DNA from 4 places in the Virgibacillus byunsanensis genome. Region 2 is predicted to be linked to each of the others. Evidence: riboswitches for the same ligand, from Rfam matches in the RefSeq annotation. Region 2 holds a riboswitch; each other region holds the start of a gene.
The links. A riboswitch is a leader RNA that binds a small molecule or an ion and turns the genes downstream of it on or off. The one in region 2 is predicted to bind S-adenosylmethionine.
Positions count from the first base shown of each region.

Region 1: linked by a shared signal. The riboswitch ahead of ACFQ3N_RS05310 (homocysteine S-methyltransferase family protein) and the one ahead of ACFQ3N_RS20140 (methionine ABC transporter ATP-binding protein) in region 2 are both predicted to bind S-adenosylmethionine.
Region 3: linked by a shared signal. The riboswitch ahead of ACFQ3N_RS12820 (hypothetical protein) and the one ahead of ACFQ3N_RS20140 (methionine ABC transporter ATP-binding protein) in region 2 are both predicted to bind S-adenosylmethionine.
Region 4: linked by a shared signal. The riboswitch ahead of ACFQ3N_RS16260 (methionine ABC transporter ATP-binding protein) and the one ahead of ACFQ3N_RS20140 (methionine ABC transporter ATP-binding protein) in region 2 are both predicted to bind S-adenosylmethionine.

Region 1 covers NZ_JBHTKJ010000012.1:15,522-22,795, forward strand. The annotation lists gene ACFQ3N_RS05290 (anti-sigma-I factor RsgI family protein) at 1-922, opposite strand, end outside; gene sigI (RNA polymerase sigma-I factor) at 919-1,632, opposite strand; gene ACFQ3N_RS05300 (DUF5667 domain-containing protein) at 1,765-2,583, opposite strand; gene ACFQ3N_RS05305 (hypothetical protein) at 2,602-3,114, opposite strand; cyclic di-GMP riboswitch class I at 3,177-3,259, opposite strand; gene ACFQ3N_RS05310 (homocysteine S-methyltransferase family protein) at 4,266-5,315, opposite strand; SAM riboswitch class I at 5,502-5,603, opposite strand; gene lipA (lipoyl synthase) at 5,674-6,618, opposite strand; gene ACFQ3N_RS05320 (lipoate--protein ligase family protein) at 6,638-7,274, opposite strand, start outside.
Region 2 covers NZ_JBHTKJ010000076.1:18,260-25,533, reverse strand. The annotation lists gene ACFQ3N_RS20150 (TVP38/TMEM64 family protein) at 1-418, shown strand, start outside; gene ACFQ3N_RS20145 (pyridoxal phosphate-dependent aminotransferase) at 618-1,796, shown strand; SAM riboswitch class I at 1,858-1,965, shown strand; gene ACFQ3N_RS20140 (methionine ABC transporter ATP-binding protein) at 2,048-3,061, shown strand; gene ACFQ3N_RS20135 (methionine ABC transporter permease) at 3,051-3,713, shown strand; gene ACFQ3N_RS20130 (MetQ/NlpA family ABC transporter substrate-binding protein) at 3,750-4,568, shown strand; gene ACFQ3N_RS20125 (hypothetical protein) at 5,898-6,062, shown strand; gene ACFQ3N_RS20120 (hypothetical protein) at 6,120-6,272, shown strand; gene ACFQ3N_RS20115 (LemA family protein) at 6,315-6,884, opposite strand; gene ACFQ3N_RS20110 (DUF3137 domain-containing protein) at 6,900-7,274, opposite strand, start outside.
Region 3 covers NZ_JBHTKJ010000034.1:25,606-32,879, reverse strand. The annotation lists gene ACFQ3N_RS12840 (PstS family phosphate ABC transporter substrate-binding protein) at 1-262, opposite strand, end outside; gene ACFQ3N_RS12835 (ArsR/SmtB family transcription factor) at 456-803, shown strand; gene ACFQ3N_RS12830 (arsenic transporter) at 820-2,118, shown strand; gene arsC (arsenate reductase (thioredoxin)) at 2,137-2,556, shown strand; SAM riboswitch class I at 2,613-2,714, shown strand; gene ACFQ3N_RS12820 (hypothetical protein) at 2,783-2,989, shown strand; gene ACFQ3N_RS12815 (D-glycero-alpha-D-manno-heptose-1,7-bisphosphate 7-phosphatase) at 3,438-3,974, shown strand; gene ACFQ3N_RS12810 (potassium/proton antiporter) at 3,998-5,467, opposite strand; gene ACFQ3N_RS12805 (hypothetical protein) at 5,612-5,752, shown strand; gene ACFQ3N_RS12800 (P-II family nitrogen regulator) at 6,176-6,913, opposite strand; gene ACFQ3N_RS12795 (DUF1538 domain-containing protein) at 6,867-7,274, opposite strand, start outside.
Region 4 covers NZ_JBHTKJ010000051.1:57,440-64,713, reverse strand. The annotation lists gene ACFQ3N_RS16270 (P-II family nitrogen regulator) at 226-567, shown strand; gene ACFQ3N_RS16265 (ammonium transporter) at 590-1,963, shown strand; SAM riboswitch class I at 2,057-2,160, shown strand; SAM riboswitch class I at 2,242-2,345, shown strand; gene ACFQ3N_RS16260 (methionine ABC transporter ATP-binding protein) at 2,517-3,548, shown strand; gene ACFQ3N_RS16255 (methionine ABC transporter permease) at 3,538-4,188, shown strand; gene ACFQ3N_RS16250 (MetQ/NlpA family ABC transporter substrate-binding protein) at 4,202-5,014, shown strand; gene ACFQ3N_RS16245 (M20 family metallopeptidase) at 5,033-6,241, shown strand; tRNA gene ACFQ3N_RS16240 (tRNA-Ser) at 6,449-6,541, shown strand; gene proC (pyrroline-5-carboxylate reductase) at 7,109-7,274, shown strand, end outside.

The sequences.
Region 1 (7,274 bases), on a different contig from region 2:
TATTTTGTTGTTGTATTCCATCATTAGCAGATGTTCCTTGTTTATCATCAAGGGTAGGCTTTTCAGTTTTATTCTCTTTTTGATCTTTGGGAGTTTGTGGACGATCCTGACGTGATTCTGAATTCAATTTGGCATTGTCTTCCGTAGAATATCCTTGTTCACCCTCATCTGGAACCTTCTTAACATCTTCCTCAATCATATCCTGTAATTGTTTAACGGATTTCTCTTTTACTTCATGAATATTTTGAACGAGCCCCTTTTCTCGCAAGGTTTGAAAATGTCTGTATTTATTCATCGATACGTCCGCATGTTTGGCTTGGTCATAAAATTCCTTTGTTTCATTGAATACCAGTACATCTGCAACGATGTTCTGACGTTGAAGTTGAGTTTGGATCACTTCAGTTAGATCACGTTCAGAAGGGGAGTCAGAGTCATTCGTTACCTTCACAAGAGTAGTCTCAATTCTTCCTTGTTCTTCTGTCGTTAAAAAGCCTTTTGAAATCGACTCAGATATGATGAGATTAACCACTTGATAGAAGTCTAAGCCTTTTGATTTGATGGAGTCGATGATTTGTTTCCCATCGGCATTCAAAGCTGAAAGTTTTACCACGTTTAAATCCTGGTCTAAATGAGCCTCAATACTCGGATTAATATCAGTGGCTGCAATATAGTGAGTTTCGGAATGATTTTGAAGCACCCCATAAGATAAAAAGGCGATAAACAAAATAGCTACCATTGCTATAGTAGATACAAACTTGATAGGAAGAGGCTGCGTTTTCGCTGTACACATCATCTTTTCACCCATCATCGGCACGTCATTTTCAGTTCGCCGTATATTTTTAAACGTGCCATCATCACAGAGAAGAACATATTCGTTCTCCGTCACTTTGGTCACGACACCTTCAATTGTATGTTTTTTCATATTTTTACACTCCCAGGCCCGACTTGAACAAACGTTGAAAGCTGTCTCCATTCCGGATGTAGTTGAATCATAATGATCGTAATCAAGTACTTCCGATGTCGCTCGATTGATTTGGGCCGGTGCCTTGTTCTTTTGGTAAAAGAAGCTACAGGAAATACATTTTTCTCAACTAATCTATCTACTAAATCGTGATGTTTGATAAATTCAGAAGCTATTTCCATAACTTTGATTCGAGTTTTACGATGTTTCGGGCTATGACTCTCCAACTCCTCAAATGAAATGTTAAACTTACTCAATTTTTCATCGAGTTCTAAAATTTCTTCCACGAGGGCTGAAGTGTTGATCGATTGTTGGTACGACTCTAGCGATGCTTTCATTTCAGCTTGATCATGTTCTGAATGATCGTCGTTTGAAATAGTGTACAAATGACGCTTTTGTTTTCGAAAATAGTCAATTAGATCTCGTTGAACTAATAGATATGCATAGTTCAGAAAGATTCGACCTTTGTCGTACTCAAATGTGTCTATTGCACGGTTAAAAGCAATCAGTCCAATACTGGTCTCATCACTACTCCATGTCACATATCGTTTACAAATATGTCCAACAACGTTAATTATATATGGTTTATAATGCCGAATTAATCTTTCTCGTTCTAAATCATTACCCTTTTTTATTTCTATCAGAGTTTCGTTTAGTTTCGAACTTTCCATGATGTCCCCCCTTTATAGAACTCTTGAGAATCAAAAGTTCTCTATTATATATCGGAGGCATATCGTCTTTAATAAAGGATAGCAACCATTTTTAATATGGATTACTATCCTTTATAGTTTCTTTTCTAATTGTTATGGTCTGCCTGATGTTTTTTCCTGTTTCTCTTTAACTTCTGCTCGCGTTTCTCCTTGCTTCTCTTCAGCTTCAACTTGTGCCTTTTGTTTTTCTTTAGCTTTTGCTTGTGCCTCTTCTTGTTTTTCTTCAGCTTTTACTTGTGCCTTTTCTTGTTTTTCTTCAGCTTTTACTTGTACCTCTTCTTGTTTTTCTTCAGCTTTTGCTTGTGCCTCTTCTCGTTTTTCTTCAGCTTTTACTTGTGCCTTTTCTTGTTTTTCTTTAGCTTTTGCTTGTGCCTCTTCTTGCTTCTCTTCAGCTTTTGCTTGTACTTCTTCAGACTTTTTAAGGGCTGCTAAGAATTTTTGCTCGGCCTTTTGTTGATTCTCTAATGCTTTCGCAATGCCAGCCTTTGCTTCTTCTGGAAGGTCTTCACGCTCGAGAAGTGCTTTTAGGTTTTCTGAACGTTTTTGACTATTTTTAACTACAGATTCTTCAACTGCGGATGTGTCTTCTCCAGCTTCTTGTGCTGTTTCCAGATCCTCTTCACTCTGTTTCAAATGCTCTTCATAATCTTCTAGTAACTCTTCTGCCTTTTCTTCATTGCCTTCTTCAAGAGACAATTCCGCTTCATTTATTCGATCATCCGCATATTCATCTTGAAGAAGTGCTTTTTCACTATTTTCTTCAGTTAACTCATATTCTGCTTCCTCTATTACACGAGAAGTATCATAGAGGTCTGAATTCGGATCAACAACTGATTCATCCTCAGCTGCATAAACGTTTCCTGCAAATAATAAAAGTAGACTAAGTGTAACACTAGATATAATCGTTTTCATTGTTATTCCACCTTTTTCTTAAAAGAATTGTACACTTTGTTTAAATTCCTTTATCAGTTCTTGGTTTATTTCATACCCTTCATGGGGGGTCATAAAAATTAAAATTCCAGTTTGTTCTTCTCCACTATTTAAATAAATATCAGTTCGAATGCTTTCTTTTCGATTCGATTTTAAGGAAAGATATTGCTCATCCTCCTCAATTGCATCGCTATTTCCAAAAGATGCTTTCAATTCACTTTTGATCTCATCTAATGACTTTTCATGCGAAACAGACGTCAAAATGGCTTTCACATTCTCATTTTGAAACATAATATTGTCTTTGTCTTTACTGGAGTTGTCTTGGAGTTGCCAACCTGGCGTTTGGATAACCTTAACTGTTTTGCTTTCATATAAGTAATTCTGTACTTCTTGCTTTTGCTCGTTGTTAATTTTATCATTTGGCTCTGTGCCTTCATTTCCATCATTTTGGCAAGCTACTAATAAGAATGAAACAACAAAAAATAATAGAATTATGCGTGTCCTATTTATCAATCTATCACCTCCATCCACTTTCTTATGACTTTTATTAAGAGAGAGGTTTATAGCATTGGTTCGACGGTAGCTGGCTGACATAGAAAAATCCTTAGCCCCTTTAGCTTTGCGTCATCATTTTTCAATGATTTTGCCTTTCTCTCTATTCACTTATCTATACGTAAGCTTGTTTAAAATTTGGGGGGGGGAATGCAAAATTATTTTAATTGCGATCTCAAAAGTACACAATTTTAAATTTGGATAGTAGTAATAACGGGCTATACTTTGTTTTAACCTTTCCTACCTGGGGAAAAAGTAGTCATTAGTATTTATGGAATTAAGTTAAGATACTGATTAACCCGGTATTATTGCTATTCTTAGAACGATTGCCGAAAACTTTTAAGTTATGCAGCAATAAAGTAACGACACAAATGCACACTCAATATAGCTTTATTTATATAAAGTGATGTCTCACAATGGTGTAAAATAGAAAATAGAGACTAAGTGATGGAATATTATAGAAGAGGCTACTGACCATACAGTCATTACCATTAAACTCCTTTTTGAGGCTCAAATCACTCTATAATAGTTCTTTAACCAAAACAATAATATACCAACAAAAATAACCACCAACTTAACATATAAATTGATGGTTATTAAGCTTACACCTAATACGAATAATAATTCGTTTCGCCCTCATTTCTATTATTTATTATTTCCAAAGTTATTATTTAATAGCTCATTTCTTATATCCTCTTCTGTCATTTTTTCTTCTTCATAATGTTCATCTTTCGTACCATTATCCGAATTCTCAAAACCCGGGTGGTGACAGACACCTGGAATTTATGAATCTCCTTAAAACTATCTATATACCTTTATATCCTTCTTCCAACGATCCTTATAAAAACCAATAACATCTATTTGGTCAAACCAGTACAAAATTTTCCCTTCTAAGTCTTCGGGAAATGAGCTGAAGGCGTGTGGATAGGTTTCCCTATTTTCAGATAAAGATACTGTTCCATCACTTGGCTTAAATTCAAAATCTGGTTAACCATAAGTAGTAAAAATTGGATAAGTACCTATACAATTTATTTGTCTTTATTCAATGACCTAATTAACAGAATCCCAGTGTGAACACCCCAGCATTCTGTTATTACTATTGTACTTGTTGATCATGCTTTTAACCGATAGTTCACGTTATGTTCTTTCAGTGTTTTGTCTTTTCCAAACAAAAAGTGTTTTTCCATGTCAGGAGAATATTTGGAGTTTATCGTTTTAATGCCCGTAGCTTCTGCAACCGCCCGTAGCATCGCTGGCGATGCCCCACAACACAATCCAATATAGTTTATTCCAATGTCTTTGGCTTCCTTTGCCCACTCAGCTAACTCATAACGATTATGATAAAGCGGGTCTAAAGAAGTCGGAAAAGTGGTTTCTAGAGGCAAATGACAACTGCATCCGCCATCAGGCAAGTTAAAAAATGTTGGACTCTCTTCTGTTGTGCGATATGGAACAGGCAACCCACCTACATAACCATCCACATGGTTGCGTATCTCAGCAAGGTATGGCTGCATCGTATCGGGACCGCGAAAACAATTCATTCCCACAACCAACGCGCCTTTTTCGGAAAGTATTTTACACGATTCCTCTACCGTGTGCCCATCTCTTAAAACATTTTCTCCCATTAAACCTAAAGTGATTACAGCTGGCAATCCTTGATTTTGAATTTCTTCCAATGCTATTACTGCTTCTTCATGGTAATAAAACGTTTCGCCATTAATATAATCGACGCCTTCTTCCTTGCACCATCCCACCATTTCAGAAAACATATTTCTAACTTTCTCTTTTGATTCAGAATCTTCCGGATCAAAAATATTCGTGTTGGATATATTGCCTGCTACCAATGCCTCTTCAATGGGATGTTCCTTCGCGACTTCTTTTGCTAATCGTATCGCGTTTCTGTTCAACGGTTCTAACAATTCCTCCTTACCAATGATACGCATTTTTTCTCTGTGGGCATTGTATGTAAAAGCCAGTACCACATCTGATCCTGCATTCATGTAATCACGATACGTTTGTTTAAGTGCTTCGGGATTATCCAATGCTACCTCTGGTACAAAAGTACCTGCTTGCAAATACCCCCTGCGTTCTAATTCAAATAAATAACCTTCTCCTGCAATAACTGTTCCGTCTTTTAGTCTTTCTTCCAAACTGCGTTTCATACAATTTTCCTCCCTCTTAAATTCTTTGTACCTTGCTTGAAATTATCTTTCAAAATGTAAAACCACTGCTTGTATAAAGAAGAGTTTACCAGTTTCCTGATAGCCATTATCAAATATTAGTTTTGTGTAAAATCAAAAACCCCTCTTCATTGGAAAAGAAGAGGGGTAACTAAGCAATGTCCACTCTTCTTATCTCCCAAGCATACGCTTGCTGGAATTAGCACAGTACTTAAAAAGCCTGCTGCCGAGGTTTCATGGGGCCAGTCCCTCCACCTCTCTGGATAAGAAAGTATTGATATTAAATTTTAACTTAAACCATAATATACACCTATCTACATTTTCAGTCAACTGCGGTGAATTAAAAATCAAAACTCCCTAATTTATCACCCTGGGATTCATATCCTTTCATATATTTGATCCGGCGCTGGGCGGAAGTGGCATTTACCTGTTCATCAGCATGGTATGAAGAGCGGACCATCGGGCCTGATTCACAATGTGTGAAGCCTTTAGATAAGGCAATTTCTTTTAGTTCAGCAAATTCATCCGGGTGATAATAACGTTCGACATTCAGATGTTTTTTTGTTGGCTGCAGATACTGACCAATCGACATAATGTCAACATGATGAGCCCTTAAATCATCCATTGTTTCAATAATTTCTTCTTTTGTCTCTCCAAGACCAACCATGATACTTGATTTTGTTGGCGTATTTGGTGCTATTTCTTTGACACGCTCGAGTAATTGTAGTGAACGATCATACATGGCGATTGCACGTACTTTTTTTGTCAGGCGACGGACGGTTTCCACATTGTGGTTAAAAATATCCGGTCCGCTGTCCATTAGTGTATGCAGACTTTCGTAATCGCCTTTCATATCAGAAGGAAGGATTTCTACTGTTGTACCTGGCATTTTCCGACGGATAGCCCTTACTGTTTCAGCAAATACTCCAGCTCCCCCATCTTTTAAATCATCCCGTGCCACAGCAGTCACCACGGCGTGCTTCAATTCCATAATTTCTACGGATTCCGCTACACGTTCTGGCTCGCCCCAGTCAAGTTCGTTTGGTAGTCCGGTTTTAACAGCGCAAAAGCGACAGCCACGTGTACATGTATCCCCAAGAATCATAAATGTTGCTGTTTTACGTTCACTCCAACATTCATGAATGTTTGGACATTTTGCTTCTTCACAAACTGTGTTTAAGTTTTTTTCTCGCATTAATTTTTTCAAACGGTTGTAGGACTTATTTGTATTAAGTTTTACTTTCAACCATTCGGGTTTCCTTACGTGCTCATAATTTTTAGCCATCTGCACAAAACTCCTTTAATTATCGAGAATAGTTCCATTTTGCGTTTCTGTACTTGGTTTCTGCTAAATCAGTTACTTCTGACATTTGTTCCTCTGAGAGTCTGAACGGTTCCAATTCAATATTCAATCCTCTTTCAAATCCTTTTTTGAAAGCGGTTTTTACATCATCAAAGGTATACGGCTGTTTTGACACTCTGTTAATCGTGACTGCTTTGTCACCAAAAGCTCGTCTGGTCCGCTCTTTGACCCGCTCATTTGGGTAGATAAACAAATCAAATAATTTTATTTCATCCACATCCAACGGAACAGAACCGTGCTGGAGGATAATGCCTTTTTTTCGAGTTTGAGCGCTACCTGCAGCTTTTTTACCCTCAATAACTAACTCATACCAGGAAGGTTCTTCAAAGCAGACAGCCGAGTCGTTCGTCTGTTTTCCTTTTGGAATTGAAAAATCTGCATGAATTCCAAGTTCATTAAACCCTTCTAGCAAGCCTTTCGAAATAACCATATAAGCTTCTTTAATTGAACTTGGCATTCTTGGATGATCCTCAGAAACGAGCACACTGTATGTAAGCTCTTGGTCATGGAGAACGGCGCGACCACCCGTCTGTCGACGTACAAGTTCAATTCCGTGCTTTTCGACGCTTTTAACATCA
Region 2 (7,274 bases):
CTGGGTTGGTGCAACTATAAATTGGACAGGCTCGGTTGGAGCTGCGATAATATTTTTCGTTCTTGCTCGTTACTTTTTTGTTAAGCAATTTCAAACATATATATCCAAGTTTAAAAAGGTTAAAAAGTTTGATTATATCATCACTCAAAATGCGTTTGTGGCTGTTTTATTCAGCCGAATGATCCCAATTATCCCACCACCTGTCGTTAATATTTATTCCGGGTTAAGCACGATGACATTTCAAACATATCTGATGGCAACTGCAATTGGTCAGATACCGGGAATGATCGTCTATGCTTACTTAGGAAATCAGTTATTCACTTCCATCCGCTCATTCGTCATCGGTCTTTCGATATATGTAGCATTTATTTTAATTGTGATACCGATTTATCGCTGGTGGTATAAAAGGAATGAATAGGGTTGTGAAAAGAGAAAACAACGTATATATAAAACGATTCATATGGAGTTGCTTATGAATCGCATCTTCTCGTGGATTGTAATGAACAGCTAAATAATGACTCAAATGAATTAAGTGTTCCAAATATACTTTACAACTCAAGAAATATTGTCTAAGATGATTAATTATAAGTTTAGAAACGGTCAGGAGTGTGAGGGTCATGCAAAGGTTTGCGTTTTCGGATACATTAAATCGGTTACCTCAGCAGTTTTTTGCTAATCTCGTTCAAAAAGTTCAAAAGTTAAAAGATGAAGGCCATGACATGATTAATCTAGGACAGGGGAATCCAGACTTACCGACACCAGAACACATTGTGGAGGAATTAAAAATGGCCTCCGATAACCCGGAATATCATAAGTATTCCCCATTTACCGGGCAGGTATTTTTAAAAGAGGCGATTGCTTCTTTTTACAAAAGTGAATACGGAGTGGATATCGATCCAGAAACAGAGGTTGCTGTTTTGTTTGGGGCAAAAACCGGCTTAGTGGAAATTAGTCAATGTTTGCTCAACCCAGGAGATTTAGCATTGCTTCCTGATCCTGGTTATCCAGACTATATGTCAGGAATAGCCTTAGCAAATGCTCGAACTGCATGGATGCCTTTAATGGAGGAAAATGCTTTTTTACCGGATTATCAGAAGCTTGATGAGAAGGATTTAGAAGCTGCGAAGCTATTATTTTTAAATTATCCAAACAACCCCACGTCGGCTACCGCTAATCAAGCCTTCTTTGACGAAACGGTTGATATTGCTAAAAAACATAATATTTGTGTCGTACATGACTTTGCGTATGGTGCTATTGGCTTCGATGGGGAAAAGCCACAAAGCTTTTTACAATCAGAAGGTGCCAAAGACATCGGTATCGAAATGTATACGTTATCGAAAACGTATAATATGGCCGGTTGGCGCGTTGGTTTTGCAGTTGGTAATCGTTCCGTTATTGAAAGTTTAAATCTTATTCAAGATCATATGTATGTCAGCTTATTTGGAGCGATCCAACAAGCTGCCGAAAAAGCTTTATTAGGTGATCAGTCTGCAGTAGATCAATTGGTAAATACATATGAAAATCGGCGCAATGTTCTGGTTGAGAAACTAAATGAAATTGGCTGGAAGGTTCAAGCGCCAAAGGGGACATTTTTTGCTTGGCTCCCTGTTCCAGAAGGGTATACCTCAGAAGAGTTTGCCGACATACTCTTGGAGAAGGCGCACGTTGTCGTTGCACCTGGTAATGGATTTGGCGAGGCTGGGGAAGGATTTGTTCGGGCTGGATTACTCGCAAGTGAAGATCGTCTTAGTGAAGCGGCAGAACGAATCGGTAAACTTGGACTATTTACGAAATAGATGTTGACAAAGTTAGACTACAGCATTATGATAGGTCTTATCCATTTAAAAAATAATAACCTTCTTATCTAGAGTGACTGAGGGAAAAGGCCCTGAGACGTCACAGCAACCTTCCAAATTGGAGTGGTGCTACTTCCTTCAGAATGGATTTCATTCTGAAAGATAAGTGTTGATAATACCGTTTATCATTCACTCTCTTTCATTATGAAAGGGGGTTTTTCGTTGTTAATAAGATTGGGAGTTGAGTTCGCATGATTGAGATAGAAAATGTAAGTAAAATATATAAATCGAAATCCAGTCAAGTAGTTGGTGTGGATCATGTATCTTTAAAAATTCCAAAAGGGGATATTTACGGCATTGTCGGCTATAGTGGAGCTGGAAAAAGTACATTAATTCGTTGCATGAACATTCTCGAGCGTCCTACATCTGGAAACGTGATTGTGGATGGGGTGAACTTACTAGATTTATCCGCAAAAGAGCTCCGTACAGCACGGCAGTCAATTGGAATGATTTTTCAAGGATTCTACCTAGCTTCAGCGAAAACTGTTTTTGAAAATGTTGCTTTTGCACTAAAAGCTGCAGGCATTCCAGCTGAAAAAAGGAAAAAGAGAGTAGTAGAATTACTGAATTTGGTAGGGTTGTCAGATAAAGTAGATCAATATCCAGCCCAATTAAGTGGGGGCCAGAAACAGCGGGTAAGTATTGCAAGGGCGCTTGCCAATAACCCAAAAGTGTTACTTTGTGATGAAGCAACTTCTTCACTGGATCCAAGTACAACAAAATCGATTCTGGCCCTTTTGAAAAAGATTAATCGGGAGTTGGGTATTACGATTGTGTTGATCACGCACGAGATGGAGGTTGTAAAGGAGATTTGTGACACGTGTGCTGTCATGCAGGATGGAAGGATTATTGAACAAGGCCCATCCTATGAGATTTTCTCCAACCCAACAGAAGAATTAACGAAACAGTTTATTGACACAATCTTAAATTTCGAGTTACCACCTAAGCTTTTAGAAACGTGCAAAGGTACCATTCTACAACTTCAATTCAGAGGGAACCTGGCTAGTGACCCGGTAGTGTCCGATATGCTGCAAACCTTCCAGGTGAGTGGAAATATCTTGCATGGAAAAGTGGAGTATATCAAAGAGATCCCATTAGGAATTTTTATTATGGAACTCTTAGGTGACTCATCAGAGGTTGAAAAGGCAAAACAATACTTAGAGCAACGTTTAAAACAGGTGGAGGTGATCCAGCATGCTCGATAGAATCATTGAAATTTTACCTGAACTGAACGCTGCATTCTATGAAACATTAATTATGGTGGGAATAGGACTTCTAGTAGCAGTTATTCTCGGGCTGCCTGTAGGGATTCTATTATTTGTTACCGATCAAGGACTCTTTTGGGAGAACCGAGGTGTTAAAACAGTCTTAGGTGTTATTGTCAATCTCATTCGGTCTATTCCATTTATTATATTACTCGTATTCTTATTTCCGTTTACAGATTTACTGGTGGGAAGAACGACAGGAGCCTTAGCTGCATCGGTATCCTTATCAGTTGCGGCGATCCCATTTTATGCACGAATCGTGGAATCTGCTGCAAGGGAGATAGATAAAGGAGTGATCGAGGCAGCAATTGCAGTTGGAGCCTCTCCTAAGCTGATTATTAAAGAAATAATACTTCCAGAAACAAAACCTGGCTTAATAAGCGGATTAACGATTACGGCTATTAGTCTAATTGGTTACTCGGCAATGGCAGGTACAATCGGTGGCGGAGGAATCGGTGATTTAGCGATCCGATATGGCTATTACCGATATGATGATACCGTCATGTTCACCACCGTTATTGTGTTAATCGTACTCGTTCAATTCATTCAATATCTTGGCGATTTTATAGCAAAAGCTGTAAATAAACGTTAAGTATGATAAAAAAACAAAAATATGGGGGAAAATAAAATGAAAAAATTAGTAGTAACATGTTCAGCACTATTATTAATCCTGTTAGCAGCTTGTGGAGAAGAAGAAAGTGGCAGTGATGAGAATAAAGAAGTTCAATTTGGTGCAACAGTTGGTCCATACAGTGATATGGTTACAAAAGCAATTGCTCCGTTGTTAGAAGAAAAGGGCTATGAAGTATCCAATCAGGAATTTACAGACTATGTTCAGCCAAACAATGCTTTAGCAAATGGTGAACTGGATGCGAACTTATTCCAGCATAAAATCTATATGGAAGCATTTGCAGAAGAAAATGACTTAGATTTATCAGAGGTTATCATTGTTCCAACAGCACCAATGGGGTTATATTCGGAAAAGTTTAGCAGTATTGATGAAATAGAAGATGGAAGTCAAATAGCTATTGCCAACGATCCTACTAACCTGGCAAGAACATTAGGAATGCTTGAAGACGAAGGGTTAATTACGATTAGCGAAGATGTAGAAGCATTGACTGCTTCTGTTAATGATATTGCAGAAAATCCGAAAAATCTTAAATTTGTTGAAGTAGAGGCAGCACAGCTTCCTCGTCTAGTCGAAAGTGAGGACGTATCTGCAGTACCAGGTAACTACGCACTTGCAGCCGAAATGGATTTATTAGATGCACTAGCATTAGAAGATATGCCTGATGATTACCGTAACCGTGTGGTTGTAAATACAGACGATGTGGATGAACAATTTACAAAAGATATTAAAGAAGTAATTGAATCGGATGAATTTGAAGCCATCATTGATGAAGAATTCCAAGGATTTGGAAAACCACAATGGATGACCGGCGAATAAGCTAGAAGAAATATGAGGGAAGAGGTATAAATCGTATTTTGATTTATACCTCTTTTAGATTAATTCATCATCATAGTGGTTTAATTAATCTTCAGAGTCGATTTTAATTTTTCTGATAAAATAAGCGTAGGCAACTCTAAAGTTATCAAGATAGTTTTATTATCGATGTTGTTACATAAGGGTAAATCACTAAGCGTAGTAAATGTATGAAATACGTAAAAGGGAGATGTTTACCATAAACATTAATCGATTGGACAATTTGGTTCTGACCGTATAGAAATCTCTAATTATTAGGATGATATCACCTGTCGAGATAAACGTTACTCTAGTTTTTTAGTTATCACCCTAGCCACGCTTTTTCATCTCATCGATAATCATCTAGTGATATATAAAGAGGCGATAGGGGGATTAATCAACTATATAATTAACTGTGTGCATGCTTTTTACCCCAGTCATTGCCTCTTCATACCCAACATTCATGGTGCTGCCCCATTAATTGTTTATTTGGTAAGGTAAATATGGTATTAATTCTTCATTTCAAAGCCGCATAATCGCCCCTTACTCCTACTCCTAATACGCTTAACTTGGAGGTCTATTTTGTGGATACTTTTTATCATCCTTCATGTCGTTCAACTCCTGCTTGCTCTTGTTCTTTTTCTTCTTACCTTTATCTTTACTCATAGGAACCCCTCCTTTTTATGTTATTTTGAACGAGTAATTATAAATTATGTATCGGCTGATCTAGATGCAATAAAATAAGGCTGTTTTCACACGCATTAATACTTTTTCAACTTCATAGTTGATGTAGAATGCGACGTAACTTATTCGTGGATTTTCTTTCTCGACATCGAGTGCTATAGAACCGCTACGGCAGAACACTTCGCTTTCCGTGGGCACGGCCTCAGCCCTCCTCAGAAGCAAAAAACGCTTCTTCCGGGGTCTTCGGACACGTGCTGTTCCCACAGGACAAGGAATGCTTCGACAGCGTTACATCGCACGAAGAAAATCGGTTTGTATTTTCGAGGAGTCTCCGTATTCTGCCTTCGCTGGTAGTGATGTTCTAATTAATTTTAGGAAAAATCATTCAAAATTAAAGTTTCGTATCTTAAAACTTGCTTTTCCCAAAGGACAAGGAAAGCTCTGGTAGCGTTACATCGCACAAAGAAAATTGGTTTGTATTTTCAAAGAGTCGACCGCCATCGGCTCCAATCAACCATCATAAAAGTGGTAATTTATGCTATAAAAACGAAATGATTGGTTGTTGTATTATTATGGACGCTATACCAGCGGCGGAAATACACGAAGACTTCTGCGGGAGGATAGGCATAGGTGAGACACCAAAGTGCTTCAGCACGTGGTGGCTCACCAGCCGCCCGCGAAAAGCGAAGTGTATTTCCAGAGCGAGTAAAAGCACTAACCATCATCTCAAGTTACGTCGCATTATATATCTATTCTCTCAAAAACAACAAACAATACGAAAACAGCCTAAAATAAAAATAGTTATCATGGACATAATAATCACATGAAATAACATGTTAGGAGGATCGTTTCATGTCAGAGGAAAACAAAAATCGCAATAAGGACAAGAATAAACAGAGAAATGTACTTAAGTATGATACATCGCCGAAAAACAACAAAGAAGAGTTTTCGAGGGAAAGCGAGTTTCTTAATTTAGATAATGAAAAAAATAAAAGAGAAAGATAATAGAAAGGATCTGTCCTTATCCGGACAGATCCTTTCTAGGTGCTATTCTCTAAACATGGCACCTACGTCAGTATTTTCTTTTTTCGATGGATCTGATACTTCATAGGAAGGCTTTTTAGTAAAATGAAACATAGATGCAATGATGTTTCTTGGGAACATGACAATATAGACATTGTAGTCTGCTACTCTTGCGTTAAATGTTCTCCGTTGCGCTTGAATGTTTTCTTCGATGTTTGTGATTCTTTTTTGAAGATGATTATATTGTGAGGTAAACTTGATATCGGGATAAGCTTCTAATCTGCCTAGTAAGGTGGTTACCGATCCTTCTAAACGCTGTGCGTCTTTCACTTTGTCTTCCATTCTTTTTGATGTATTACGATTCATTTGAGATCGTAAAGCTGTTACTTCTGCAAGCAATTCTTTTTCATTTTCCACAGCACTTTTAGTAGTAGAAACTAAATTAATAATTTCATCCGCACGGTTTTGCAAGAGGACGTCAATGTTGGAAAAAGACTGTTCCAATTTTACTGCTCTTTTTTTAACGGTATTGTACGTTACAATGATATAAAGGAAAAATAGTAGACATACTCCCATGATGATATACAACGTCATTACTTTTCACCCCATTTACCCTTTATTCCATAATTTTAAGTTCAAATCTAACTCTTCCACTACTTCTAATGCCTGGTTAATATCCTCAAAGTAACTATAGATCGATTCTTTATTAGGTTTCTTGTCAATATTAAATTCAAAATGGTCTTGGAATGTATTTAATAGGAAATACATTCTCCCGTCTTTAAAAGAAAAGTAAGGTTGGATCTTTTCAACAACACTTTGAACGATTTTCAAATGTTGATTCGGTATACGTTCTGATGCTCTTTTTTTCGATCCGTCCGCCAGTGCTAACAGTTTCTCCATAAAACCTGGTGTTAAGATATACCTTGCTCTGACCTCATCTGTCGTCTTAACTGTAAATCGCTCATTAAATGCCACGTTGTCTAA
Region 3 (7,274 bases), on a different contig from region 2:
CGCCTTCTTCCTCCGTAATCATATATTCTTCAGCTAATCTAGCCATTAAAGGGTAAACAGTTCCAGAACCATCAATGACAACACTACCTTCTAATTCGGTTGGTTCAGTTGTTTCACTATCGTCTGTTTCTGCACTTGCAGAAGATGTGTCGTCTGAATCATTATTATCGGTCTCTTCTTCCTCTGAATCTGTTCCACAAGCTACCATTACGATTGTTAGAGCAGCCATCACAAAAAATAGTAGATACGTTTTAAATTTCATAAAAATTGTCCTCCCCTTTGTAACTTTTTATTTGTTAAGAGATTTCCTCTCTCAAATTCTAGTATAGTAGGTGAGTGTTAAGAGAATATGGTCTGAGTGTAAAGCTTTTGTAAAGAATGAATAGTATAACTTTAAAATATAAGTGAATTATTATATACTAATGTGCGAATGATCATATAGGAGGTGTATGTTTATGCTACAAGCAACAGAGATTACGATAGACAAGGCGGCACTGATTTTGAAATTGCTAGGTGATAAAACGCGGTTGACGATGGTTAAGATTCTTGATCATCATGATTGCTGTGTTTGTGAATTTGTTGAAATCTTTAAGGCGAGTCAACCATCTATTAGTCAACACCTTCGTAAATTAAGAGATGTTGGGTTGGTAAAAGAAGAGAGAAGAGGGCAATGGATCTTCTACTCTATAAATAAAAACAATGAACATTATCCGTTTGTGGAGCAAATACTCCATCAGCTACCAAATCAAGACCATAAGTTAAAAGAATTAGAAGATCAAGGTACACGAATTACATGTTGTTAATTGGAGGGGAAGAGTCTTGTCATCATCGGTTATACTAGCATCGTTAATATTTTTGGTCACCCTAATCTTAGTTATTTGGCAGCCAAAAAATTTATCGATTGGATGGTCCGCATGTGGTGGAGCTATCCTTGCTTTATTAGTAGGAGTAGTAGGGTTTAGTGATGTAATAGAAGTAACACAAATTGTATGGAACGCAACATTAGCTTTTGTTGCTATTATCCTTATTTCATTAATTTTAGACGAAATTGGATTCTTTGAATGGGCCGCACTTCATATGGCAAGGGCGGCAAAAGGTAATGGAATTAAAATGTTTGTTTATGTCAGTTTACTAGGTGCCATTGTTGCAGCCTTCTTTGCAAACGACGGGGCTGCTTTAATTCTGACACCTATTGTGCTAGCAATGGTACGCAACTTAAATTTCCAGGAAAAAATGGTGTTTCCATTTATTATGGCTAGTGGATTTATCGCAGATACCACATCACTTCCACTAGTAGTAAGTAACTTAGTTAACATTGTATCAGCGGATTTCTTTGAGATTGGGTTTGTAGAATATGCAACGCGAATGATTATTCCAAACTTCTTCTCGCTAGCTGCAACTATCATTGTACTTTTAATTTATTTTAGAAAAAATATACCCCAATCATACGATTTATCTCAGTTAAAGGAGCCTGTTGAGGCAATCAGGGATCCTAAACTGTTTCGTCTGTCATGGTATGTTCTTGCTGTTTTACTGATTGGTTATTTTGTAAGTGAGTTCATCAATCTCCCTGTTTCGATCGTGGCAGGAATTGTAGCGATTTTCTTCTTACTAATGGCAAGAGGAAGTCAGGCAGTTGATACGACAGCTGTCATTAAAGGCGCACCATGGGCAATCGTATTCTTCTCGATTGGCATGTATGTTGTCGTCTACGGTTTAAAAAATGCAGGGCTAACAGATTTGTTAGCACAACTCATCCAAGCAAGTGCCGAACAAGGCCTGTTTATAGCAACCATTTCAATGGGCTTCATTGCTGCTATCTTGTCATCAATCATGAATAATATGCCGACCGTAATGATCGATGCGTTAGCAATTGCTGAAACAGATACATCAGGTGTCATGCGGGAAGCACTTATTTATGCCAATGTAATAGGGTCTGACTTAGGTCCGAAAATCACACCAATCGGTTCGCTAGCAACCCTATTATGGCTCCATGTTTTATCCCAAAAAGGAGTTAAAATTTCCTGGGGGACTTACTTTAAAACAGGTATCATTTTAACGATTCCAATCCTGTTTATTACGTTATTAGGACTGTATGTAACATTAGTTGTATTCTAAAAAGGAGAGTGAACTACTATGGCTAAAAAAACAATTTATTTCTTATGTACTGGGAATTCATGCAGGAGTCAAATGGCAGAAGGGTGGGCAAAGAAGCATCTAGGAGACGAGTGGGAAGTAAAAAGCGCAGGCATTGAAGCACATGGTTTAAACCCAAATGCGGTAAAAGCCATGAATGAAGTCGACATTGATATTTCTGATCAACAATCAGAAACGATTGATACGGATGTTTTAAATAATGCAACACTTGCTGTAACCCTTTGCGGAGATGCAGCAGATAGATGCCCAATGACCCCACCACATGTAAAACGAGAACATTGGGGGTTTGATGACCCAGCAAAAGCAGAAGGAACAGAAGCGGAAAAATGGAGCGTATTCCAACGGGTACGTGATGAGATTGGTGAACGAATCAAACGGTTTGCAGATACTGGAGAATAAGCCAGGTAAAATCATTTGAAGTTTCAACAAGGTACGATATAATACATGTAATTGAATAGTTATCAAGAGTGACCGAGAGATCTGGCTCAGAGACGTCACAGCAACCTGCTGTAGTAAGGTGCTACCACCAGCAAAGCAATTGCTTTGGATGATAAATCGGTAAAAACCCCTTTTTGTATATCCAATGCAAAAAGGGGTTTTTAATATTTTAAAGGAGGAATAGGAAATGGAACATTTTATTGTGAAAAATGGTGAGGTAGTCGAACTGACGAAAGAGGAATTTGAAAACCTTCCAGGTAGACATGTATCTGAAATTGTAAAGGATATGACGCCGGAGGAACTGGATCGTTTCAAAAAGGAGCGCCAAGAGAAGTTTATCAACCCACTCATGAAGCATAATATAGTAGAATTGAACAAGAAAAAACAGGACTAAAACGGAAGTGTTCTAGGAGGCTGTCCGACGAAGTGAAATTGCCGAATATTTATTCAAAATATGGTGGATTATACATTAATAATTCAGTGTGAATGCATATATATTCACAGAAATTATTCCATCGGACAGCCTCCTAGGTGTGATACGCTGGTGTCACACCGTAATTAACTTGGATGTATACATATGATGGAAGAAAGAAGCATTACTACTATTGCAGTTGTGGAAACGGAGCACTATATATTAAACAGGTAACGCTTGGCTTAAATTCGAATAGTTGGCGATATTTTTGCTGATAATAAAGGTTCTCAGAAATGGTTATATAACTAAGGATGTAGAAAAGAAGGCGTGCTTAGACAAACTGATTTTGACGGGGAAACATTTCATGATACAGTTGTCTATTCCTTATTAAAATCAGAATATGAAGCCCTATAGACGAGGTGATATCTAAATGGAAAGAGGAATGTTTTTAGACCGAGACGGCGTGATCAATGAAGTGTTAAGTGATCGGGTAAAATTCGTGAACAGACCGGAAGATTTTTATTTACTCGATGGAGTGGGAGAAGCCATTAAGCGTTTTAATGAAGCAGGTTTTAAAGTCTTTGTTGTCACCAACCAAGGAGGAGTAGGTCTTGGTTTTATGGAAGAATCCGCATTACAAGACGTACATAACAAAATGGAGGACGACCTAGCACATTATGGTGCTTCCATTGATGCTGTAGCTTACTGTCCACATAAACCCCATGCAAAGTGCGCCTGCCGTAAGCCTATGCCACAGATGATTTTAGATTTAGCAGACAACCATGACATAGATTTATCGGAAAGCTACATGGTAGGTGATCGTGTACCAGACATAGAGGCCGGAAAAAAAGCCGGTACGAAGACTGTTCTAATTAGTGATCGTGAAAAAGACAAAGCGGATGCAGACATGTATTTCCCAGATTTAATTTCGGTTGCTGTTTGGTTATCTGATTTGGATGACCAATAATCGCCCAAGTTTAGGTTTTTCTATTAAGTCTCAGAAATCTTTTTCTTTGGCTTTTTACCGAGCAATGCTTCCTTAACGCGTTCCCTTGCCTTTTTGTTAATCAGGACATAGAGTGTATCATCATCTTGTATAACAGAATCCCCATTTGGAGTAATTACTTTTTCATCACGGATGATCCCGATAATCAGCGTATCAGCAGGTAACTCCAAATTAAGTAAGGATACCCCAGCAGCCGGAGAATTCTCTGTCATAGACACTTCCAAAATTTCAGAGTCCGTTTTACCAAGTGTCATTAATTCCATACTTGGCAACGTGTCACGACTTTTTTCACCGGTCAAACCTAATTTAGTCGCTAGCCATGATAATGAACTTCCTTGGATCAATGCAGAAATCATCACAACGAAAAAAACGGCATTAAATATCACTTCACTGTTTTCAATACCAGCTACAATAGGGTAGGTGGCCAAAACAATTGGAACTGCTCCCTTTAGCCCTGACCAGGAAAGAAAGACCTGTTCCTTTACATTGTATTTCATGAAAATAAGACTAATAAAGACCGCAACTGGACGGGCGATAAACATTAAAATAACAGATAATAGAATGCCTTGCCAAAAAACGTCCAATAATTGTCTTGGAAATACTAACAGACCTAAAAAGATAAACATCAAAATCTGCATCATCCAGGCGAAACCTTCATTAAATCGCATAATGGAGAATCGGTATAACAATTCATTATTTCCAACAAATACTGCCATCACATATACAGCAAGGAAACCACTACCACCTGCAAAGTTTGTGATCGCATATGTAAAGATTGCACTTCCCATAGCAAGAATGGGATATAACCCAGCAGTGTCCAGCTCGATTCGGTTGATGGCTTCCACAGTTACTTTTCCCAATACGAGCCCGAGCACTAGGCCCAGTCCCATCTGTATGAAAAAGTCACCAAAAGCAGCCCAAATAGAGTTGTCCGATAGTTGAATCCATTCTATTAAGGTTATGGTTAAAAATACAGCCATAGGATCGTTGGAACCGGATTCTGCCTCCAATGTAGATGTAAGTTTCTTTTTAATATTTTTATTACCTAATACGGAAAAGACAGCAGCAGCATCGGTAGAAGCGACAATAGATCCCAAAAGCATCCCTTCCAACAAGGAAAAGTTAAGGATATACATAGCAGCAAGCCCAGTTAAGACTGCAGTAATCAGTACACCAATTGTTGCTAATATACTTGCAGACCCTATGATAGGGCGAACATGATTCCATTTAGTTTGAGTCCCACCCTCAAATAAAATAATAATCAAGGCCAATACACCGATTAGTTGTGTAAGTTGCACATTCTCAAAGAATAAATAATTATTAAAAACCATGCCAACTAAGAGGAATAGAACTAGTGCAGGTAATCCGAAACGAGTAGAAAATTTGGTAGCAATTACCCCGACAATAAGCATGGAGGAAAGTAAAAATATCGATGTTCCAACAGATATATCCAATAATAACAATCCTTCCAAGTAAAATCTTAGCGTTATTCGTTTAGTATACCAAATGATAATAAATTTAAATATCTTCACGCATGTATAAAGAAAGCCTACATTTCAAAAACTAACACCATCCAAAAATTAAAAAGGAGAGAAATAATGGCCGATAAAAATAGACAATTTAAGGAAAACAAACAACACGGGGAACATAGAAACGGACGAAAAAGCCAGTTTAAAAATAACAGTATCCATGGCGGGGACGAGCCTAACGAGTATATTAGCAAGAAGGAAAAAGAGTGAATAACATTAGAAAACGTGGTTTATCGCCAAGCCTTAATGGCGAAAGACTTAGTTGCACTTATGTAGATAGGAAAGTATATCTTTCCTATCTACGAACAAAAGCGCAAAGTGCCCGTTTAGTGACGTATGGGCTGCGCCCGCACATCGCGGGTGGGTCGAGTTGCTGCGCAAAGCGGCGAAGTTAGTCGATCTTCCAAATCCGCATGAGATTCACTCCAAAGTGAATCTAAAGGAAACACGAAGAGCGTTAGCGAATCAATGTTGACTTATCGTAAGGAGGAGAAGGAAGTCCACTAGTCACTGGGTACTGGAGCTGGACGTGGCTGATTCTGTAGATAAACATACCTGACTGCAAAATTATACTTTCTCTACTAACACAAAAAAGGTGTCTCGAGTCGACCTCGTTGACACCTTTACTTTATTTTAGTTATCATCCAGTTTCTCATTAACCATCTTGTTTAACACATGATTAATGCCTACGGTTTGATCAACATCCAATACGAAGGCAATGCCTTTTCCAGGTTTATTTAACTCAGCATCTTCTTCAATCGAATTTAGTACTTCCTTCGTTCTATCTTTACTGATAAGAGTTAAAACGACTTCTTTTTCTGGTTCAATCAATATATTGAACAGTTTTGCCTGTTCATGAATTCCAGTACCACGGCCACTCAAAACAGTACCGCCCTCAGCACCAGCCTTTTTAGAAGCATCAATTACATCGTCAGAGTCGCCTTTGTTAACGATCGTAACAATCAAATCATACATCACTTTTTGCTCTGCCATTTTAACATCAACACCTTCATCACTGACTTCTTCACTTTCAGTTTCATCCAAGCCTAACATATGACAAATTCCAGTCACTTTTTTCGTATCTATAACAAAACCAATCCCTTGTCTTGGTTTATTCAATTTTACGGAGTCAACAACAGCATTCATCACATCTGGATAAATAGATTCAGGAACAAGTGTTAATATGATTTCTCTTTCTCGTTCCACTGGTACGCCAAGGAATCTTTTCTTGTCATCAAGTCTGTAACCTTTGCCTAAGAGTGTAGTACCACCCCTTGCGCCAGCCTTTTTGGACGCCTGTATGACCTTTTTGGCTTTTTCTTTCTTAACGATCGTGATGATTAACTTTTGCCCTTGTTTCGTCTTTGCCATACTGACCCTTCTCCTTTCTACTGTACAGAATACCGAGTGTTAATACAGATAATATAGGAGCCAACGCCACCAGTGCAACCATACCGAATCCGTCAAGAAGCGGATCACGCCCTTCTGTAACGGAGGCAATACCAACAAATAAAGCTAGAATAAACGTAGCAGTCATCGGTCCAGTAGCCACACCGCCAGAGTCAAAGGCAATGGATGTAAAGGTTTTAGTTGAATACTTTATCATAATCAGTGCTATTATATATCCTGGCAGTATAAAATACCATAGGGAAATGCCATAAATAATACGAATCATGGACAGTGCGATGGATAAGCCAACCCCTATTGATACGGTATACAGTAAAACCTTCTG
Region 4 (7,274 bases), on a different contig from region 2:
CGGGCTCTTGGCCCATCATCGGCATACCCCTAAAAATTTAATTTGTATAGACTCGACTCCAGTGTTTACCACGTTTGGGATCGCATGTTAAATAAATAAAATAGTGTAAACGCTTTCGTTTAAATATTCTAAATATTAGCTTGATTTTTAAATGATAAACAGGTATGATATAAAACATAACATTATATGTTACATAACTTAACATATCGAAAGGGGGATTGAATGATGAAAAAAGTTGAAGCTATTATTCGTCCAGAAAAGTTTCAAACACTACGGGATAAGCTTTCCTCCATTGGAATTGGAGGTTTAACTGTAACGGAAGCGGCGGGTACTGGAAAACAAAAAGGACAGACAGGAGTTTTTCGAGGGACCAAATTCCAAATTCAATTACATTCTAAAATCAAAGTCGAAATGGTTATAGAAGAAGAAAAAAAGGATGAAATCGTCCAATTAATTATCGATAGTTGTAGCACGGGAAATGTTGGCGATGGAAAGATATTTATCTCTCCTGTAGAAGAGGTTGTTCGCATTCGTACTGGCGAACGAGGAGAAAGTGCAGTTATTTAAATTCTGTTAAGGAGGAAAATGGATGTTCAAAAAAAGCGCATTTTTATTATTGCTTTTCCTATTAATTGCTTCACCTGTATATGCTGCTGCACCAACAACAGAATCTGTTCAACTATCGGTTGATCTGGTATGGGTTATGATTGCAGCCTTTCTAGTATTTTTTATGCATGCAGGATTTGCTATGGTTGAGTCAGGATTTACAAGAGCGAAAAACGCTCTTAATATTTTAATGAAAAACTTTATTACGATCAGTTCTGCTGCTCTATTATTTTTTCTAGTAGGATATGGGATCATGTTTGGAACTTCAGCGGGATCCTTAATTGGAGCAGATGGATTTTTTCTTAGTGGAGTAGAAGATATTAGCTTCTTTGTATTCCAGGCGATGTTTGTTGCAACTTGTGCTACAATTATATCTGGTGCAGTTGCAGAGAGAATAAAACTTGGAAGCTATGTATTAATTGTAGTCGCAATGACTGCCGTAATCTATCCAGTAGTTGGACACTGGATATGGCAAGGAGATGGTTGGTTGAGCAGTTTGGGATTCAGTGACTTTGCTGGTTCCACTGTTGTTCATTTGACTGGTGCTGCAGCTGCATTAACAGTTGTATTATTTTTAGGGCCACGTATTGGAAAATATACTGGTAAAAAAGTTAATGTCATTCCCGGCCACAATGTGCCAATTGGTGCACTAGGTGTGTTCATACTTTGGTTAGGCTGGTTCGGTTTCAATGGTGGCAGTACACTAGCAGCTGATCCTAGCCTTGTACCTATGGTAATAGGTACAACACTACTATCTACATCAGCAGCATTGGTATCATCTGCTCTATATACCAAATTAAGATTTAAAAGAGTTGATGCATCATTATCTCTTAACGGGGTATTAGCAGGACTAGTTGGTATTACAGCAGGTTGTGCAGAAATATCTTTAGGTGGATCTATTCTAGTAGGATTAGTGTCTGGTATATTACTTGTGGAAGGGATCCGTTTCCTTGATACTAAATTAAGAATTGATGATCCAGTAGGCGCTATCACAGTACACGGAATTTGTGGTATTTGGGGAACGTTGGCAATAGGATTGTTTTCCACTTCAACTGGACTATTCTACGGTCAAGGACTTTCACAGCTAGGTATCCAGCTAATAGGTGTTCTAGCAGTTGTAGCATGGACCATGGTTACGCTCGGAGCTTTCACGTATGTTATTTCACGCTTTTCTCCTATCCGTGTATCGGAAGAAGAAGAAATTGCAGGTCTGGACTTTGCAGAACATGGATCGAATGCCTATGAACTAAAAGAAATTGTTTTGACAAATGAGACCTCAACAGAAGCCGGAACTAGATTAGCACTAGCAGATCGTTTAAATAATTTAACCAGCAGTAAGGAAAAAGTTTCTTCGTAAAATTTTTTTGATTAGTAATGTTGCAAAAAACAATTGACAAATAACCTTAAGGGTAGTATTGTAATTATCATATTAAATTTAATACTTGTTTACTTCTTATTTAGAGAGGTGGAGGGATTTGGCCCTTTGAAACCTCGGCAGCGGACTTTTATAAAGTACTGTGCTACATCCAACAAGCTTAGCTTGAAAAATAAGAAGAGAGAGCGATTTTATATGCAAATCTCTTCTTATAGTTTATAAGGAGGGATTTTTTAGCGTATATAAAAATTTTATAAAACTTCTTATCTAGAGAGGTAGAGGGACTGGCCCTACGAAACCTCGGCAGCGGACTTTGTATAAGTACCGTGCCAATTCCAGCAAACATTTGTTTGAAAGATAAGAAGAGACTTCACTTGATATTTATGTCTCTTCTTATCTAAGAAGGGGCATTTTTAATTTTTTAGTAGATAGGAAAGTATAAAACTTTCTTATCTACATAAGTGCAACTAAAGCTTTCGCCATTAAGGCTTGGCGATAAGCCAAGTTTTCTAAATAAGAAATAGGGAGTGTTCACGTGATTACATTTAATAACATTACGAAGTTTTACAAAACCGGTGATCAAGAAGTAAAAGCATTAGATGGTATTAACCTACATATTGAAAAAGGTGAAATATATGGTGTTATCGGATTTAGTGGCGCTGGTAAAAGCTCGTTAATTCGCTGTACAAACTTACTTGAACGACCAACTTCGGGTGAGTTAACAGTGAATGATCAAGATTTGTTGGGGCTTTCCCCAAAAGAATTACGGGAAGCAAAACGGAATATTGGTATGATATTTCAGCATTTTAATTTGTTAAATTCAAAAACGGTTTATACGAATGTAGCTATGCCATTATTATTAACGAATACCCCTAAAGAACAAGTGAAGAAGAGAGTTCATGACTTGCTTGAATTTGTTGGTCTAGAGGATAAGGCAGATAATTATCCTGATCAATTGTCAGGTGGACAAAAGCAGCGGGTGGGAATCGCACGTGCATTGGCAACAAAGCCTTCCATTCTTTTATGTGATGAAGCAACATCAGCACTTGATCCGCAGACAACAAGTTCGATTTTAAAGCTTTTGAAAAAAATTAACCAAGAGTACAATATTACTATTTTAATAATCACCCATGAAATGGGAGTTATCCGCGAGATATGCGATAAAGTGGCAGTACTTGATCGCGGGAAAGTGATTGAATCTGGTTCCGTTTTTGATGTGTTTTCTCATCCGAAAACGGAAATTGCGCATAACTTTGTGAGTACAGTAATGCAAGATCAGATACCTGATTCAGTTTATAAACTAATTCATACGCAGGTGGAAAAAAACAGAATTTACAGGATAGTGTTTGTTGGTGAATCTACAGGAGCACCATTACTTTCCCAAATAGCTAAGCGCTTTGAGGTCGAAGTAAATGTCCTATTTGGAAGTATAACAGAGCTACAAGGTACGCCATTTGGGAATTTAGTAGTTCAATTTAATGGTGACCTTAAAGAGATAGATCGTGTAGTTATGCATATTCATCAACAAAATGTAACCGTAAGGGAAGTGTTAGAAGATGTTAGTTGATTGGGATCAAATTATTGAAGCGTTGTGGGAAACCATTGCGATGGTATGTTTCTCGTTGTTATTTGCAGTCATTATCGGATTACCTTTAGGAATATTGCTTGTAGTTACAAGAAAGGGGCATTTATGGGAAAATAGGATCCTTTTTAATGTACTTAACGCCATTGTAAATATATTTCGATCCATTCCGTTTATTATCTTAATGGTTGCTGTTATTCCGTTTACACGGCTTATTGTAGGTACATCAATTGGAACTGCAGCCGCAATCGTACCAATGGTTCTGTTTGCTGGTCCTTATATAGCAAGACTAATTGAAAACTCTTTACTAGAAGTAGATCCTGGTGTAATGGAAGCAGCACAGGCTATGGGGGCAACGCCGAAGCAAATTGTTGTGCGGTTCCTTATTCCAGAAGCACTAAGTTCTTTATTGTTAGGAATAACTATTGCGACCATAGGATTAGTTGGTGCCTCTGCAATGGCTGGAGCTATTGGTGGAGGAGGACTGGGTGACTTGGCTATTACGTTTGGATATCAGCAATTTGATACGACTGTCATGTTCCTAACAGTAGGTATCCTTGTGATAATGGTTCAAGGCTTGCAATCTACTGGAAATAATTTATCAAAAAAAATAAGAAGACGATAGGAGAGAATTCAACATGAAAAAAATTGGATTATTAGTATTATTTATCACTACTTTAACATTAATTAGCGCTTGCTCAAGTAATGATTCTGTAAAAATAGGTGTTAGTGGTTCAGATACTAGGGTATGGGACTTTGTTTCAGAGAAAGCAGAAGAAGAAGAGGGTATAGAAATTGAAATTGTTCGTTTTTCTGACTATGTACAACCTAATCTTGCGTTAGACGAAGGAGAAATTGATGCAAATGCATTTCAAACTGTTTCTTACTTTGATGCTTTTGTAGAAGAACATGATTTAGATTTAGTTCCAATTGCCACAACAGTAATCGCTCCAATGGGGTTATACTCTGAAAAGCATGACTCGGTAGAAGATATCCCTGAGGGAGGTACAATTGCTTTGGCTAAAGAAGCAACTAATATGGGGCGTGGCCTATTGTTATTACAAGAAGCAGGTTTAATTAAACTTGAAGAAGGTTTTGATGGAAGTGGTTCTGTAGATAAAATTGTCGAAAATCCAAAAGACCTTAATTTTGAATTAATTGTAGCTGCTCAAACACCTCGTGTTATGCCAGATGTGGATGCTTCCATTATTAATAATGGTATTGCAGTAGATGCTGGTCTTAACCCGTTAGGTGATTCTATTTTCCATGAAGATGAAACAGCTACTCCATATATTAATATTATTGCCACACAAGAAACAGATAAAGATGATGAAGTATTAAACAAAATTGGAGAAATTTATCAATCTGAGGAAGTTAAACAATTTATTGAAGATGAATTTAACGGAAACCAAATTCCAACATTTGTACCGTTAAGTGATATCGGACATTAAAAAGGGAGGTGATTGATTATGACAGTAGTACTAAGTAATTTAGAACAAATTAAAAGTAGTCTGTTAAACAATATCGATGAAAATAAGGATCTTTATCTAAAAACAAGCCATGATATCCATGAAAACCCTGAAATTGGAAATCAAGAATTTTTCGCTTCAAACGTATTAACAACTATTCTGCATAATGAAGGATTTGAAGTAGAAAAAGGTGTTGCTGGCCACGAAACTGCATTTTTGGCTAGAAAAAAGGGAAAGAAAGCTGGGTTAACGATTGGCTTCTTAGCAGAATACGATGCATTGCCACAAATCGGTCATGCGTGTGGCCATAATATTATTGGGACAACAAGTGTTGCTGCCGCTATAGCCTTAAGTAAAGTGATTGATGAAGTAGGTGGTGAGCTCGTCGTACTTGGAACACCTGCAGAGGAAGGCGGACCAAACGGAAGTGCAAAAGGTAGCTTCGTAAAAGCGGGATTAGTTAGTGATATTGATGCTGCAATTATGCTTCATCCAGGTAATGAAACACGCCTTACAGGACCTACTTTGGGTGTTGACCCACTTGATTTTGAGTTTTTTGGAAAAACGGCTCATGCATCAGCTAACCCAGAGGAAGGGATCAATGCATTAGATAGCGTAATTCAACTGTTTAATGGTATTAATGCTTTGCGTCAACATTTACCCTCGGATGTAAGGATTCACGGAATCATAACGGATGGTGGAGATGCTCCGAACGTTGTACCAGAATATGCAAAAGCGAGATTTTTCATTCGCGCAGAAACAAGGACAGTCTTAGATAACGTTTCGACAAAAGTAAAAGCTATTGCTGAAGGAGCTGGACTCGCTACTGGTGCAAAAGTGAAAATTAGTGCCTTTCAAAATGAAGTAGATAACTTCATTATTAATGACCGTTTCGATTCGGTATTTAAAGATGTAATCGAAGGGTTAGGAGAAACAGTTACTACAGAACAAAGGAAAGGGAAAGGATCTACTGATGGTGGAAATATAAGCCAGGTTGTTCCTATGATTCATCCATTTATAAAGATTGGATCTCATGACTTAGTTGGACATACTGTAGAATTCAGAGATGCAGCTAAATCGGAAATGGGTGATCGGGCACTTGTTCTAGGGGCAAAAGCAATCGCACTGACTGTTTTGGAATTGTTAACCGATCGAGCTGTATATAACGAGATTTACCAGGAGTTTCTTACGAAAAGGGAAAAAAATTAAGATGATAAAAAAGGAGATTCTATTCTCCTTTTTTGGCAGATAAGAAAGTATAAAATTTTCTTATCCACATAAGTGCAACTAGGTCATTCGCCATATAGGCTTGGCGAATGACAAGTTTTCTTATCATTATAAAAGTTAAATATAAAAAATTAAATAATTTAATTGACATGTAAATAGGATTATTGTATATTAGTACATGTCGCACACGGAGGTATACCCAAGTCTGGCTGAAGGGATCGGTCTTGAAAACCGACAGGCGGGTCAAACCGCGCGGGGGTTCGAATCCCTCTACCTCCTCCATTTATACAATTAGCGCATAAAATTTGGAGATATTTTAAAACCGTTACAATAGTAGCGGTTTTATTTTAGTGTAGGAAGTTATAAAATCAGAAGCCTGTAGATAATTTACGGACTGGTGCCTAGCTCCAGCGCCTAGACCTTCGAGATATAAGCAGTTCGACTCCGTTTGGAAAGGACATCCACACGATGCGATCTGCTTATGCTTGTCGTGTCTTTCAAGGCGCTTCTAGATTTTGCTTCATACTTGACATCAGGTATAAAAATGCATATAGTACAATATAATATAAAAAATATAATGAACGAGGAACAGGCTAGTAGCGAATTGGTTGCCTGAAAGAGAGTGGAATTCATCGGCTGGAAGATTCCATCGTGTGTAACAATCGTGAACCTACCTGGGAGTTGTTAGCTAATACCTAACCGCAATATATTGCGTTATCAAAATAAAGTGGGCACAAGCCAAATTAGGTGGTACCGCGGATATAAAACCTTATTCCGTCCTTTGTAATAGGACGGAGTAGGGTTTTTTGTTTTTATTAATAATATATATTAGAAGGAGGAGAAACTGTTTTGGAAAAAATATCATTTATTGGAGCAGGTTCTATGGCAGAAGCCATTATATCAGGAATTGTTAAAAATGGTTTATTAACAAAGGAGAGAATCTTTGTAACGAACAAAAATAACCAAGAACGATTAGAAAACCTAAAAGAGTGCTACGATGTACAATGTATACATG